One region of the Micromonospora sp. NBC_00821 genome, then DNA from elsewhere that is predicted to be linked to it. Evidence: riboswitches for the same ligand, from Rfam matches in the RefSeq annotation. Region 1 holds a riboswitch; each other region holds the start of a gene.
What was found. A riboswitch is a leader RNA that binds a small molecule or an ion and turns the genes downstream of it on or off. The one in region 1 is predicted to bind cobalamin.
Positions count from the first base shown of each region.

Region 2: another riboswitch for cobalamin. It lies ahead of cobN (cobaltochelatase subunit CobN); the one in region 1 lies ahead of OHB44_RS14485 (ribonucleoside-diphosphate reductase subunit alpha).
Region 3: another riboswitch for cobalamin. It lies ahead of OHB44_RS20865 (acyl-CoA thioesterase); the one in region 1 lies ahead of OHB44_RS14485 (ribonucleoside-diphosphate reductase subunit alpha).

Region 1 is NZ_CP108880.1:3,204,069-3,207,340, forward strand. It holds gene OHB44_RS14480 (enolase C-terminal domain-like protein) at 1-657, opposite strand, end outside; cobalamin riboswitch at 1,090-1,307, shown strand; gene OHB44_RS14485 (ribonucleoside-diphosphate reductase subunit alpha) at 1,500-3,272, shown strand, end outside.
Region 2 is NZ_CP108880.1:3,938,395-3,941,666, forward strand. It holds gene cobN (cobaltochelatase subunit CobN) at 1-1,723, opposite strand, end outside; cobalamin riboswitch at 1,981-2,157, opposite strand; gene OHB44_RS18155 (MBL fold metallo-hydrolase) at 2,473-3,189, shown strand; gene OHB44_RS18160 (ArsR/SmtB family transcription factor) at 3,245-3,272, opposite strand, start outside.
Region 3 is NZ_CP108880.1:4,562,424-4,565,695, reverse strand. It holds gene OHB44_RS20870 (copper resistance protein CopC) at 1-954, opposite strand, end outside; cobalamin riboswitch at 1,085-1,298, shown strand; gene OHB44_RS20865 (acyl-CoA thioesterase) at 1,496-1,942, shown strand; gene OHB44_RS20860 (zinc-dependent alcohol dehydrogenase family protein) at 2,052-3,044, shown strand.

The DNA.
Region 1 (3,272 bases):
GCCGTAGCCGGTGTCCACCGCCTCCTGGCACAGCCGGCGCAGCTTGTCGTCGCCGTAGCCGAGCCAACCCGCGGAGGTGGTGTAGGCGGGGTAGCCGGTCCGGTCGAGCTCGGCGAGGCGGGCGGCCTTCGTGCCCTCCTTGGCCCGCAGGATGGCCAGTGCCTCGTCGCGGGTCAGCGCGTCGGACAGGTAGCGCAGGTCCGCGATGTCGACGAGTTGCTCGGGGGACATGTCGACGAGCAGCCGCCACAGCGGCTTGTCGGCGAGTCGGGCGACCAGGTCCCACGACGCGTTCAACACGGCGGCCAGGGACAGATGGACGACACCCTTCTCCGGGCCGAGCCAGCGCAGTTGCGAGTCGGAGGTGAGGAGGCGGTAGACAGCGCCCATGTCCGCTGCCATCGTCGCCACGTCCAGGCCCACCAGGAGCTGTGCCTGGTGGACCGCCGCCGCCGCGACGATGTCGTTGCCTCGGCCGATGGTGAAGGTCAGGCCGTGCCCCGCGAGTGGCGCGCCCGCGCCGTCGACGCCGTCGGTGTGCAGGACGACGTAGGCCGCCGAGTAGTCGCCGTCCTTGTTCATGGCGTCTGACCCGTCAGCGGTCAGGGAGGTGGGGAAGCGGACGTCTTCGACGGTGACGGCGGTGATCTGCGGCATGCGCTCCTCGCCCGGCTCGGCTAAAGATCAGATGATCACTGGGAGTATACGGAGGGCTTCTCCAGCCCGTCAACGATGTCGATCACCGTAGGCCCACAGACGTATGATGTTTGCGCCGCAGGGTCGTTCCGCCTTATCGCCCATCGTGCCGGTAGACGGGCGAAGGTGGCGGGGGTGGCGGGTTGTGGAGATTGGATGTTCCCCCTCGCGCCAAGGCATTGACGTCGACGCATGGGAGCACTCTACGGTGCCGTGGCCTCGATACATCAAATCTTTGTCGACTGTCGACACGCGCGTGGAGAGTCCGGTCTCTGGTGCCCGGCCTCGGTCGGCGTGGGGTGGTCGGCCGGGGTGGTGACGGTGGTCACCGAGTGAGTCGCCGACACGCCCGAGACCGACATGTGGGGTGTGACAACGGCTGTGTCCCTATATATGGTGTCGAGCGCAGCTGGTTCGGCCGCTCATCCGGGGCGGTCGAGGCAACAGGGAACCCGGTGGAAATCCGGGACTGTCCCGCAGCGGTGAGTGGGAACGACCGCCGTCATCAGCACTGGGCCACCAATCGGCCTGGGAAGCGACGGCCAGTAGGAGACCGGCGGAGTCCGGTCGTGCCCGCGAGTCCGAAGACCTGCCAGCGCGCCGCGTACCCGCACCCGGGTGCGCGGCGGTCCGAGGCCGCGTGGGACGGCCGACGCCACCTGACCCACGCCGTGCCGGCGTGGCGTCCGCCGGTGTCTGTCTCCTCGCGTCCGGACCACCAGGTCTCGAACTCCGAGGAGCGAGTGGTGACAGTCACCGAGGTAGTCCCGGCCAGCGGCGACGCGATCCTGCGGCGGACGCCGATGCAGGTCCGCAAGCGCGACGGCGGCACCGAACCCGTGGACGTGAACAAGATCGTCCGGGCGGTCGAGCGGTGGGCCGACGATCTGACCGACGTCGACCCGATGCGGGTGGCCACCCGCACCATCAGCGGCCTCTACGACGGCGCGACCACTGCCGAACTGGACCGGCTGTCCATCCAGACCGCTGCCGAGATGATCGGTGAGGAGCCGCAGTACTCGCGTCTCGCCGCGCGGCTGCTGGCCGGCTACGTCGACAAGGAGGTGCGTCGACAGGGCATCACCTCGTTCAGCGCGGCGATCCGGGCCGGCCACGCCGAGGGCCTGATCGGTGACGACACCGCCGCGTTCGTCGACGCACACGCCGCGACGCTCGACCACGCCATCGACCCGGACGGCGACCGCCGGTTCGAGTACTTCGGCCTGCGTACCGTGTCCGACCGCTACCTGCTGCGCCACCCCACCAGCCGGCTGGTGCTGGAGACCCCGCAGTACTGGCTGCTGCGGGTGGCCTGCGGCCTGGCCCGGACGGCGGACGAGGCGGTCGGCTTCTACCGGCTGATGTCCAGCCTGGCCTACCTGCCCAGCTCACCGACCTTGTTCAACTCCGGGACGCGGCACACCCAGATGTCCTCCTGCTACCTGGTCGACTCCCCGCTCGACGAGCTGGACTCCATCTACCAGCGGTACGCCCAGGTTGCCAACCTGTCCAAGTTCGCCGGTGGCATCGGCATCGCGTACTCCCGGGTCCGCTCCCGCGGCGCGTTGATCCGGGGCACGAACGGGCAGTCCAACGGGATCGTGCCGTGGCTGCGCACGCTGGACGCGAGCGTCGCCGCGGTGAACCAGGGTGGCCGGCGCAAGGGCGCGGCCTGCGTCTACCTGGAGCCGTGGCACCCGGACATCGAGGAGTTCCTGCAACTGCGGGACAACACCGGCGAGGACGCCCGGCGTACCCACAACCTCAACCTGGCCAACTGGGTTCCGGACGAGTTCATGCGCCGGGTCGAGGCCGACGAGCTGTGGTCGCTGTTCGACCCGAACGAGGTGCCCGATCTGCCCGACCTGTGGGGGGAGCGGTTCGACGCCGCGTACCGGGAGGCCGAGGCGCACGGCCGCTACGTGCGGCAGGTTCCGGCACGGGAGCTGTACGGGAAGATGATGCGGACCCTCGCCCAGACCGGCAACGGCTGGATGACCTTCAAGGACGCCGCCAACCGGCTCTGCAACCAGACCGCCGAGCCGGGCAACGTGGTGCACCTGTCGAACCTCTGCACCGAGATCGTCGAGGTGTCCAGTGACGCCGAGACCGCCGTGTGCAACCTCGGCTCGGTGAACCTCGCCGCACACCTCACCGACGGCGGCATCGACTGGGAGCGGCTGCGCGCCACGGTGCGGACCGCGGTGACCTTCCTCGACCGGGTCATCGACATCAACTACTACCCGACCGCGCAGGCGGCGGCGAGCAACCCCCGCTGGCGGCCGGTCGGGCTCGGGCTGATGGGCCTACAGGACGTGTTCTTCGCGCTGCGGCTGCCGTTCGACTCGCCGGCCGCCCGCGAGCTGTCCACCCGGATCAGCGAGGAGCTGTACCTGACCGCGCTGGAGACCTCCGCCGACCTGGCGCGCGACTTCGGCGCGCACCCGGCGTACCCGCAGACCCGGGCCGCGCGAGGCCAGCTCCAGCCCGACCTGTGGGGTGTCGAGGGTACGCAGACCGCGCGGTGGGACGCGCTGCGCGAGCGGGTCGAGGCGTACGGGCTGCGCAACTCGCTG
Region 2 (3,272 bases), 730 kb from region 1:
CCATCGGCGGGACCAGGTGGTCGACCACCACGGCGTGCGCTCGCCGCTTGGCCTGGGTGCCCTCGCCGGGGTCGTTGACGATGAACGGGTACACCAGCGGCAGGTCGCCGAGGACGGCGTCGGGCGCGCAGTCCGCGGCCAGGCCGAGGCCCTTGCCGGGCAGCCACTCCAGGGTGCCGTGCTTGCCCAGGTGCACCACGGCGTCCGCGCCGAAGCCACCGTCCGCGGCGGGCGCCGTCAGCCAGCGGTACGCGGCCAGGTAGTGGTGGCTGGGCGGCAGGTCCGGGTCGTGGTAGATGGCGATGGGGTTCTCCCCGAAGCCGCGGGGCGGCTGGATCAGCAGCACCACGTTGCCGAAGCGCAGCCCGGCGAGCACGATGTCGCCGCCCTCGGTGTACAGCTCGCCCGGCGGCTCACCCCAGTGCTCCCGCATCCGCTCCCGCAGCTCGGCCGGGACCTGGTCGAACCAGCGCCGGTACGTCGACCCCGGTATCCGGGCCTCGGCGGCGGCCAACTGCTCCGGGGTGAGCCACTCCACGTCGTGACCACCGGCGGCGATCAGCGCGTGGATCAGCGCGTCACCGTCGTCGGGCGGTGGCGCGTCACCCAGGTCGTAGCCGGCCTCGGCCAGCGCGGCGAACAGCCGGACCGCCGAGGCCGGCGTGTCCAATCCGACGGCATTGCCGACCCTGGAGTGCTTGGTGGGGTACGAGCTGAGCACCACGGCGACCCGCTTGTCGGCGTGCGGCACGTACCGCAGCCGGGCGTGGCGCACCGCGATCCCGGCGACCCGGGCGGCCCGCTCGGGGTCGGCGGCGTAGACCGAGAGCCCGTCGGCGTCGATCTGCTTGAACGAGAACGGCACCGTGACGATCCGGCCGTCGAACTCGGGGATGGCCACCTGCATGGCGGCGTCCAGCGGGGACAGGCCGGCGTCGCTGTCGGCCCACTGCGCGCGGGTGCTGGTGAGGCAGAGCGCCTGGATGACCGGCACGTCCAGGGCGGCCAGGGCGCCGACGTCCCAGGCGTCCTCGTCGCCGCCACCGGAGGCGTCGGCGGCGACCGCACCTCCGGCCGCGAGCACAGTGACCAGCAGCGCGTCACAGCGGGCGAAGAGCCCGAGTGGGCCGGCGCCCGCGGTCAGCCCGCGCAGCGAGCCGCAGAAGATCGGCAGCGGGTTACCGCCGGCTTTGTGGACCGCGTCCGCGAGCACGTCGACGAAGTCGGTGTTGCCGGCGAGGGCGTGTGCCCGGTAGAAGACGATTCCCACTGTGGGCCGGTCCGGGTCGGCGGGGTGTTCGCCGTGCACGCCGTACGCCGGGGTGGGCGCGGGTGCGGCGAATCCCTCGCCGGTGAGCAGCACCGTGTCGGAGAGGAACCGGGCCAACTGCCCGAGGTTGTCCGGACCGCCCTCCACGAGGTACGCCAGCGACTGGGTGACGACCCCGGACGGCACCGTGGAGATGGCCATCAGCTCGGCGTCGGGCAGCGCCTCGCCGCCGAGCACCACCGTCGGCACGCCGGTGGCGAGCACCGCGGCGAGGCCGTCCGCCCACGCCTGCCGACCGCCGAGCAGGCGTACGACGACGAGGGCGACCCCGTCGAGCAGGGCGGGCACCTCCTCGGCGGCGACTCGGGCGGGGTTGGCCAACCGGTAGTCGGCGCCGCTGGCGCGGGCGGCCAGCAGGTCGGTGTCGGCGGTGGACAGCAGCAGGATGCGCACGGCATGCTCCGGAAAGTGACGCCCTGGACCCTCACGGGGTGACCGGGGCGATGCGAGTGGGTACGGCGTCAGCCGGTACGACGGCCAGCGCGAACGGCGCCCCGACGCATGGGTCGGGGCCGGTCAGCGCCGGGCGATCAGCTCAGCGGTGCCGGTGGCCGGTGTCCTTGGAACGCACTGCCTGGAGCGCGATACGACGATAGTCGTCGATGAATGAGACGCCGTGCGTCATCGGGTCCTCCTCGGGTGTCCACGCCCTGGGGTACGTCCCGACGGCCGAAGTATCCTGGCTTCCGGATCGACGCTCTCCCCCGGCCTTCCAACCGCAGACACACGGCCGTGACTCACGAGGGGGGATCGCTCCCCGGTGACAGTGGCGGGACCGCGTCGGATTCGCACCGACTTCCTTCACTGCCGTCAGGCCGCGAATGCTGCCACACCGCCGCGCCGCCGGTCAACGCCGGTCCGACCCCGCCGGGCGGACGGGACTCATCGAGATTAAACGATTGGTGCGAGCGCGACTCTGCGCGACGGAATGCCTCAGATCAATGTGCGACGTCCTTTGCTCTGCTTACCTATGTGCACCAGACACGGAGCGTCACCGGCGCCTATAGGTAAGCAGAGCAAAGGTGGCCGGACGAGTCCTGACCTGCGCCGATCCTCCGGCAGGGCGGTGCCGGCCGACACCCTCACCTAGGATCGGCGAACGCCACACCAGTGTCCGCGATCAATCTCGGAGGTCGATCATCGTGGTCGCCCCGCAGTTCCACCGCCTGTCGGGCCGTGTTTGGCGGTATCCGGGCGATCCCGACCCGGAGGCGGTCCAGGCCGGTGTCGCCGTCGTCGCCGACGAACGCGGCAGTGTGATGATCGACGCCGGGCAGAGCCCCGCGCACGCCCGCGAGATCCAGGCCGCGCTGGCCGCCGCCGGGCTTCCGGAGCCGCGCTGGCTGGTCTACACCCACCATCACTGGGACCACGTGTGGGGTGCCTGCGCCTGGCCCGGCGTGGAGATCGTCGGGCACGAGACGGCCGTGTCGCTGCTGCGCGCCGAGGCCGCCCGGCCGTGGAGCCACCCCTACCTGCAGGAGCAGATACGCGCCGATGCCCGCCTCCGCCCGAGCTTTTCAGCCCGCGCACGCGCGATGGCGTCCTGGGAAGACTTCGCCATCCTGCCGCCGACCCGCACCTTCGTCGACGTGGACGAGCTGCCGGTCGGGGTCGAGCTACGCCACGTCGGCGGCGGGCACGCGCCGGATTCGACAGTGGTGCTGGTGCCCGACTCGGGGGTGATGCTGCTGGGCGACTGCTTCTACCCGCCGCCGGCCCATGTGCGCCGGCCGGAGGACGGCCTCGACCTCGACCTGGTCCGGCGACTGCTCGACGACGACTACCACTGGTACGTCTCCAGCCACGCCGAGCCGATGACGCTCGAGCAGGCCCGCTCGGCCGTCGAGGGCGCCTGATCCAGACGGCAGACGCTCTCCGGCACCGGGTGCGGGCACCTGACGCCGTGACCCTTCAGAACGATGAGGCCCCGGCTACCAGC
Region 3 (3,272 bases), 1.4 Mb from region 1:
GCCGGTCGCCGCACCGGCCTTGCCCCCGACGGTCTTGCCAGCGGCGGTCTTGCCGCCGACGGTCTTGCCCACGATGGTCTTGCCCCCGGCGGTTTTGTCCCCGGCGGCCTTGCCGCCGACGGTAGTGCCAGTGCCGGCCCTGTTCGTGGTACGGGCGCCACCGCCGCGTCGACCGGAGGTCGCCGCCGAGGCACGGCCCCGGCCGGTGGGTGTGCCGGCGGATCGGCGACGCCAGACGACGAACCCGACCGCCGCCCCGACCGCCGCGACTGCCGCCGCCCAGCCGGCCCAGGCCGGTGCCCCGGGACCGCTCTCCTCGGTCGACCCGGTTGACGGGGCCGCCGCGGCCGGCGGGGTCGACGGATCGTCGGCGGTGGTCGGCACCGCCGAGGCCTGCCCGGACGAGTTGTGCTGCTCGGTGGCGGTCACCAGCGCCGGGTCCGGTTGGGTCGACGGCGGGCTCCACCCCTTCGGCGCTGCCGTCACCCGACCGTCGTAGCGGAAGGTCAGGGTGCCCCGCACGGTGTCGCCGTCCGAGGCGACCGACAGGTAGCTCACCGAGTACTGGCCCTTGGCGGGCAGGTGGGCGACGGACACCACCGCGGGGAACCCCGTCGTGTACTCCCGTGGCTCGAACTGACCGTTGACCAGGAAGTACTCCCGTACCGGCTTGTCCAGTGGCTTCGGCTCCCCATACGACCAGCCGTTATCGACACGGACGCCGCCCGGGGCGGTGATCGTGAAGAACGCATTGGCGGCGGCCTTCTCGGTGAAGTACAGCCGCACCTCCGTCAACGGCTCGCGCACTGCGGCGCCGCTCGCCGGTGTGGACATGGCGAGGGTCCCGTGCGCGGCGGCGGGTTGGGCGGACGCGAGGAGGGCGACCGCCGAGGCGAGGAGGAACGCGAGGAGGCCCGAGACCACCCGCCCGCAAGTCTGGGGGAGACGACGCATCTGGATATCCTCACCCTCGCGAGACTTTTTTCAATAGCTGGCGATCTTCTTCCTCAGACGACAAAAGTTGACGATCAGGCCATCCGTCGCGGCGGCGGGACGCCCCGGGTGGACACATTCCCTGGCCAGCTATGCTGCCGACGGCGCTGGTTCGCCCCGTCGTGACCGGCGGGGCGTCGTAAGAGGGAACCCGGTGAAAATCCGGGGCTGCCCCGCAGCGGTGAGTGGGAACGACCGCCGTCATCAGCACTGGGCCAACGGCCTGGGAAGCGACGGCCAGTAGGGGACCGGCGCGACCGGTCAGGCCCGCGAGTCCGAAGACCTGCCGGCGCCGCGTACACAACCGTGTGCGCTGCCGTCGGCCTCGCGGGTGGGCTGAGCGGGTGACGGGCCGTGCGCGTGGTGCGCGGCCAGGTCCTCGTCAGCGTGTGTCCGCGACCCGGCGGTGTGGTTTCCCGAGGGACGGACTACCGCTGTGCATGACACCACCACCATCGCCGGCCGAGCGCCGTCGGCGTCGCACCTGACCCTTTCGCAGATCATGGACCAGCACCACACCAACCTGATGGGTACGGTGCACGGCGGCCGGATCCTCAACCTCATCGACTCCGTCGCCGGTGTGGTCGCCGCCCGGCACTCCGACGGACCGGCGGTGACCGCCGCCATCGACGAGACGGCGTTTCTCCGCGCGGTGCGGGTCGGCGACGTCGTGCACGTCGACGCCCGGATCACCTGGGCCGGCCGCAGCTCCATGGAGGTGGCCGTCAAGGTGACCGCCGACCGGTGGGACCGGGCGGTGCCGCCCACCGACGTGGCCACCGCCCACCTGGTCATGGTCGCCATCGACGACGACGGTCAGCCTCGGACGGTGCCGCCGCTGCTACCGGAGACCGACGGGGACCGGCGTCGGTACCGGGAGGCGGAGATCCGCCGGAAGCACCGACTGGCGCTGCGACGCGCGTTGCTCGACGGTGCCGAAGACGACTGACCAGCGCTCGGGCCCGCCCGTGGCGGCGCTGGCGCGGTCCGAGGAACCCGCCCCGCCGCCTATCCGGTCGGATAGCGTCCACGTGAAGCCTCGATCACGGAGAGTGTGGATGGTTATGCGCGCTGCGGTGTTGCGGGAGTTCGACGTTCCGCTGACGGTCGAGGAGATCGATCAACCCACCCCCGAGCGCGGGCAGGTGCTGGTGCGGATCGTCGCCAGCGGGGTCAACCCGCTCGACACGAAGATCCAGGCTGGAAAGGCCGCGCACGCGCGTGTCGAGCTGCCTGCGGTGCTCGGCCTGGACCTCGCCGGTGTCGTCGCGGCGGTCGGCGCGGACGTGACCGGCTTCGCGCCGGGAGACGAGGTGTACGGGCTGTGCGGGGGCGTCGGCGACCTTCAGGGCTCGCTGGCCGAGTACGCCGCAGTGGACGCCCGGCTGCTTGCCCACAAGCCGAAGGCACTCTCGATGCGGGAGGCCGCCGCGCTGCCCCTGGCGGCGATCACCTCCTGGGAGGGGCTCGTCGACCGGGCTGGGGTCCACGCCGGCCAGAAGGTGCTGGTGCACGGCGGCGCCGGCGGGGTCGGATACGTGGGTGTGCAACTCGCCCAGGCGCGCGGCGCCGAGGCGTACGCCACGGGCGGGCCGGCGAGCATGCGGGTGATCGAGAGCCTGGGCGCGGTGCCGATCGACTACACGACGAGCAAGGTCGAGGAGTACGTCGAGAGGTACACCGGCGGCGAGGGGTTCGACATCGTCGTGGACAACGTCGGCGGCGCGACGCTCGACGCGTCGTTCGCGGCGGTACGCACCTATCACGGGCACGTCGTCAGCGCGCTGGGCTGGGGCTCGCACTCGCTCGCCCCGCTGTCGTTCCGAGGCGCGACCTACTCCGGGGTGTTCACCCTCTTGCCGATGCTCACCGGCCGGGGCCGCGAACACCACGGCGACATCCTGCGCGAGATCGCGGCGCTGGCCGATGCCGGCGCGTTGCGCCCGCGACTGGATCCGCGAGCGTTCACGCTCGACACGGTCATGGACGCCCACGACCTGGTTGCCGGCGGCACCGCCGAGGGCAAGGTCGTCGTGGACGTCGCCGGTTGAGCCGAGCCGTTCGTTCCCGCGGAGTGCTCTGTGGTTCTGCGCAGCGGTCGACAAGGTTCTAGGTGGCCTTGCAGGGGAGTGTGCGCAGGTCAAGGCGGTGAGCTGTTGGTGGGCCTGGCCCCGCAACTGGGAGCAGATTGGGTGCAGGTTGGCGAAGTGGTCAGGCGTGTTGTTTCGGGATGGCTGGCGCCGGCCCCAAACAGGGTCGTAAGGAACCACCCGCGGCGG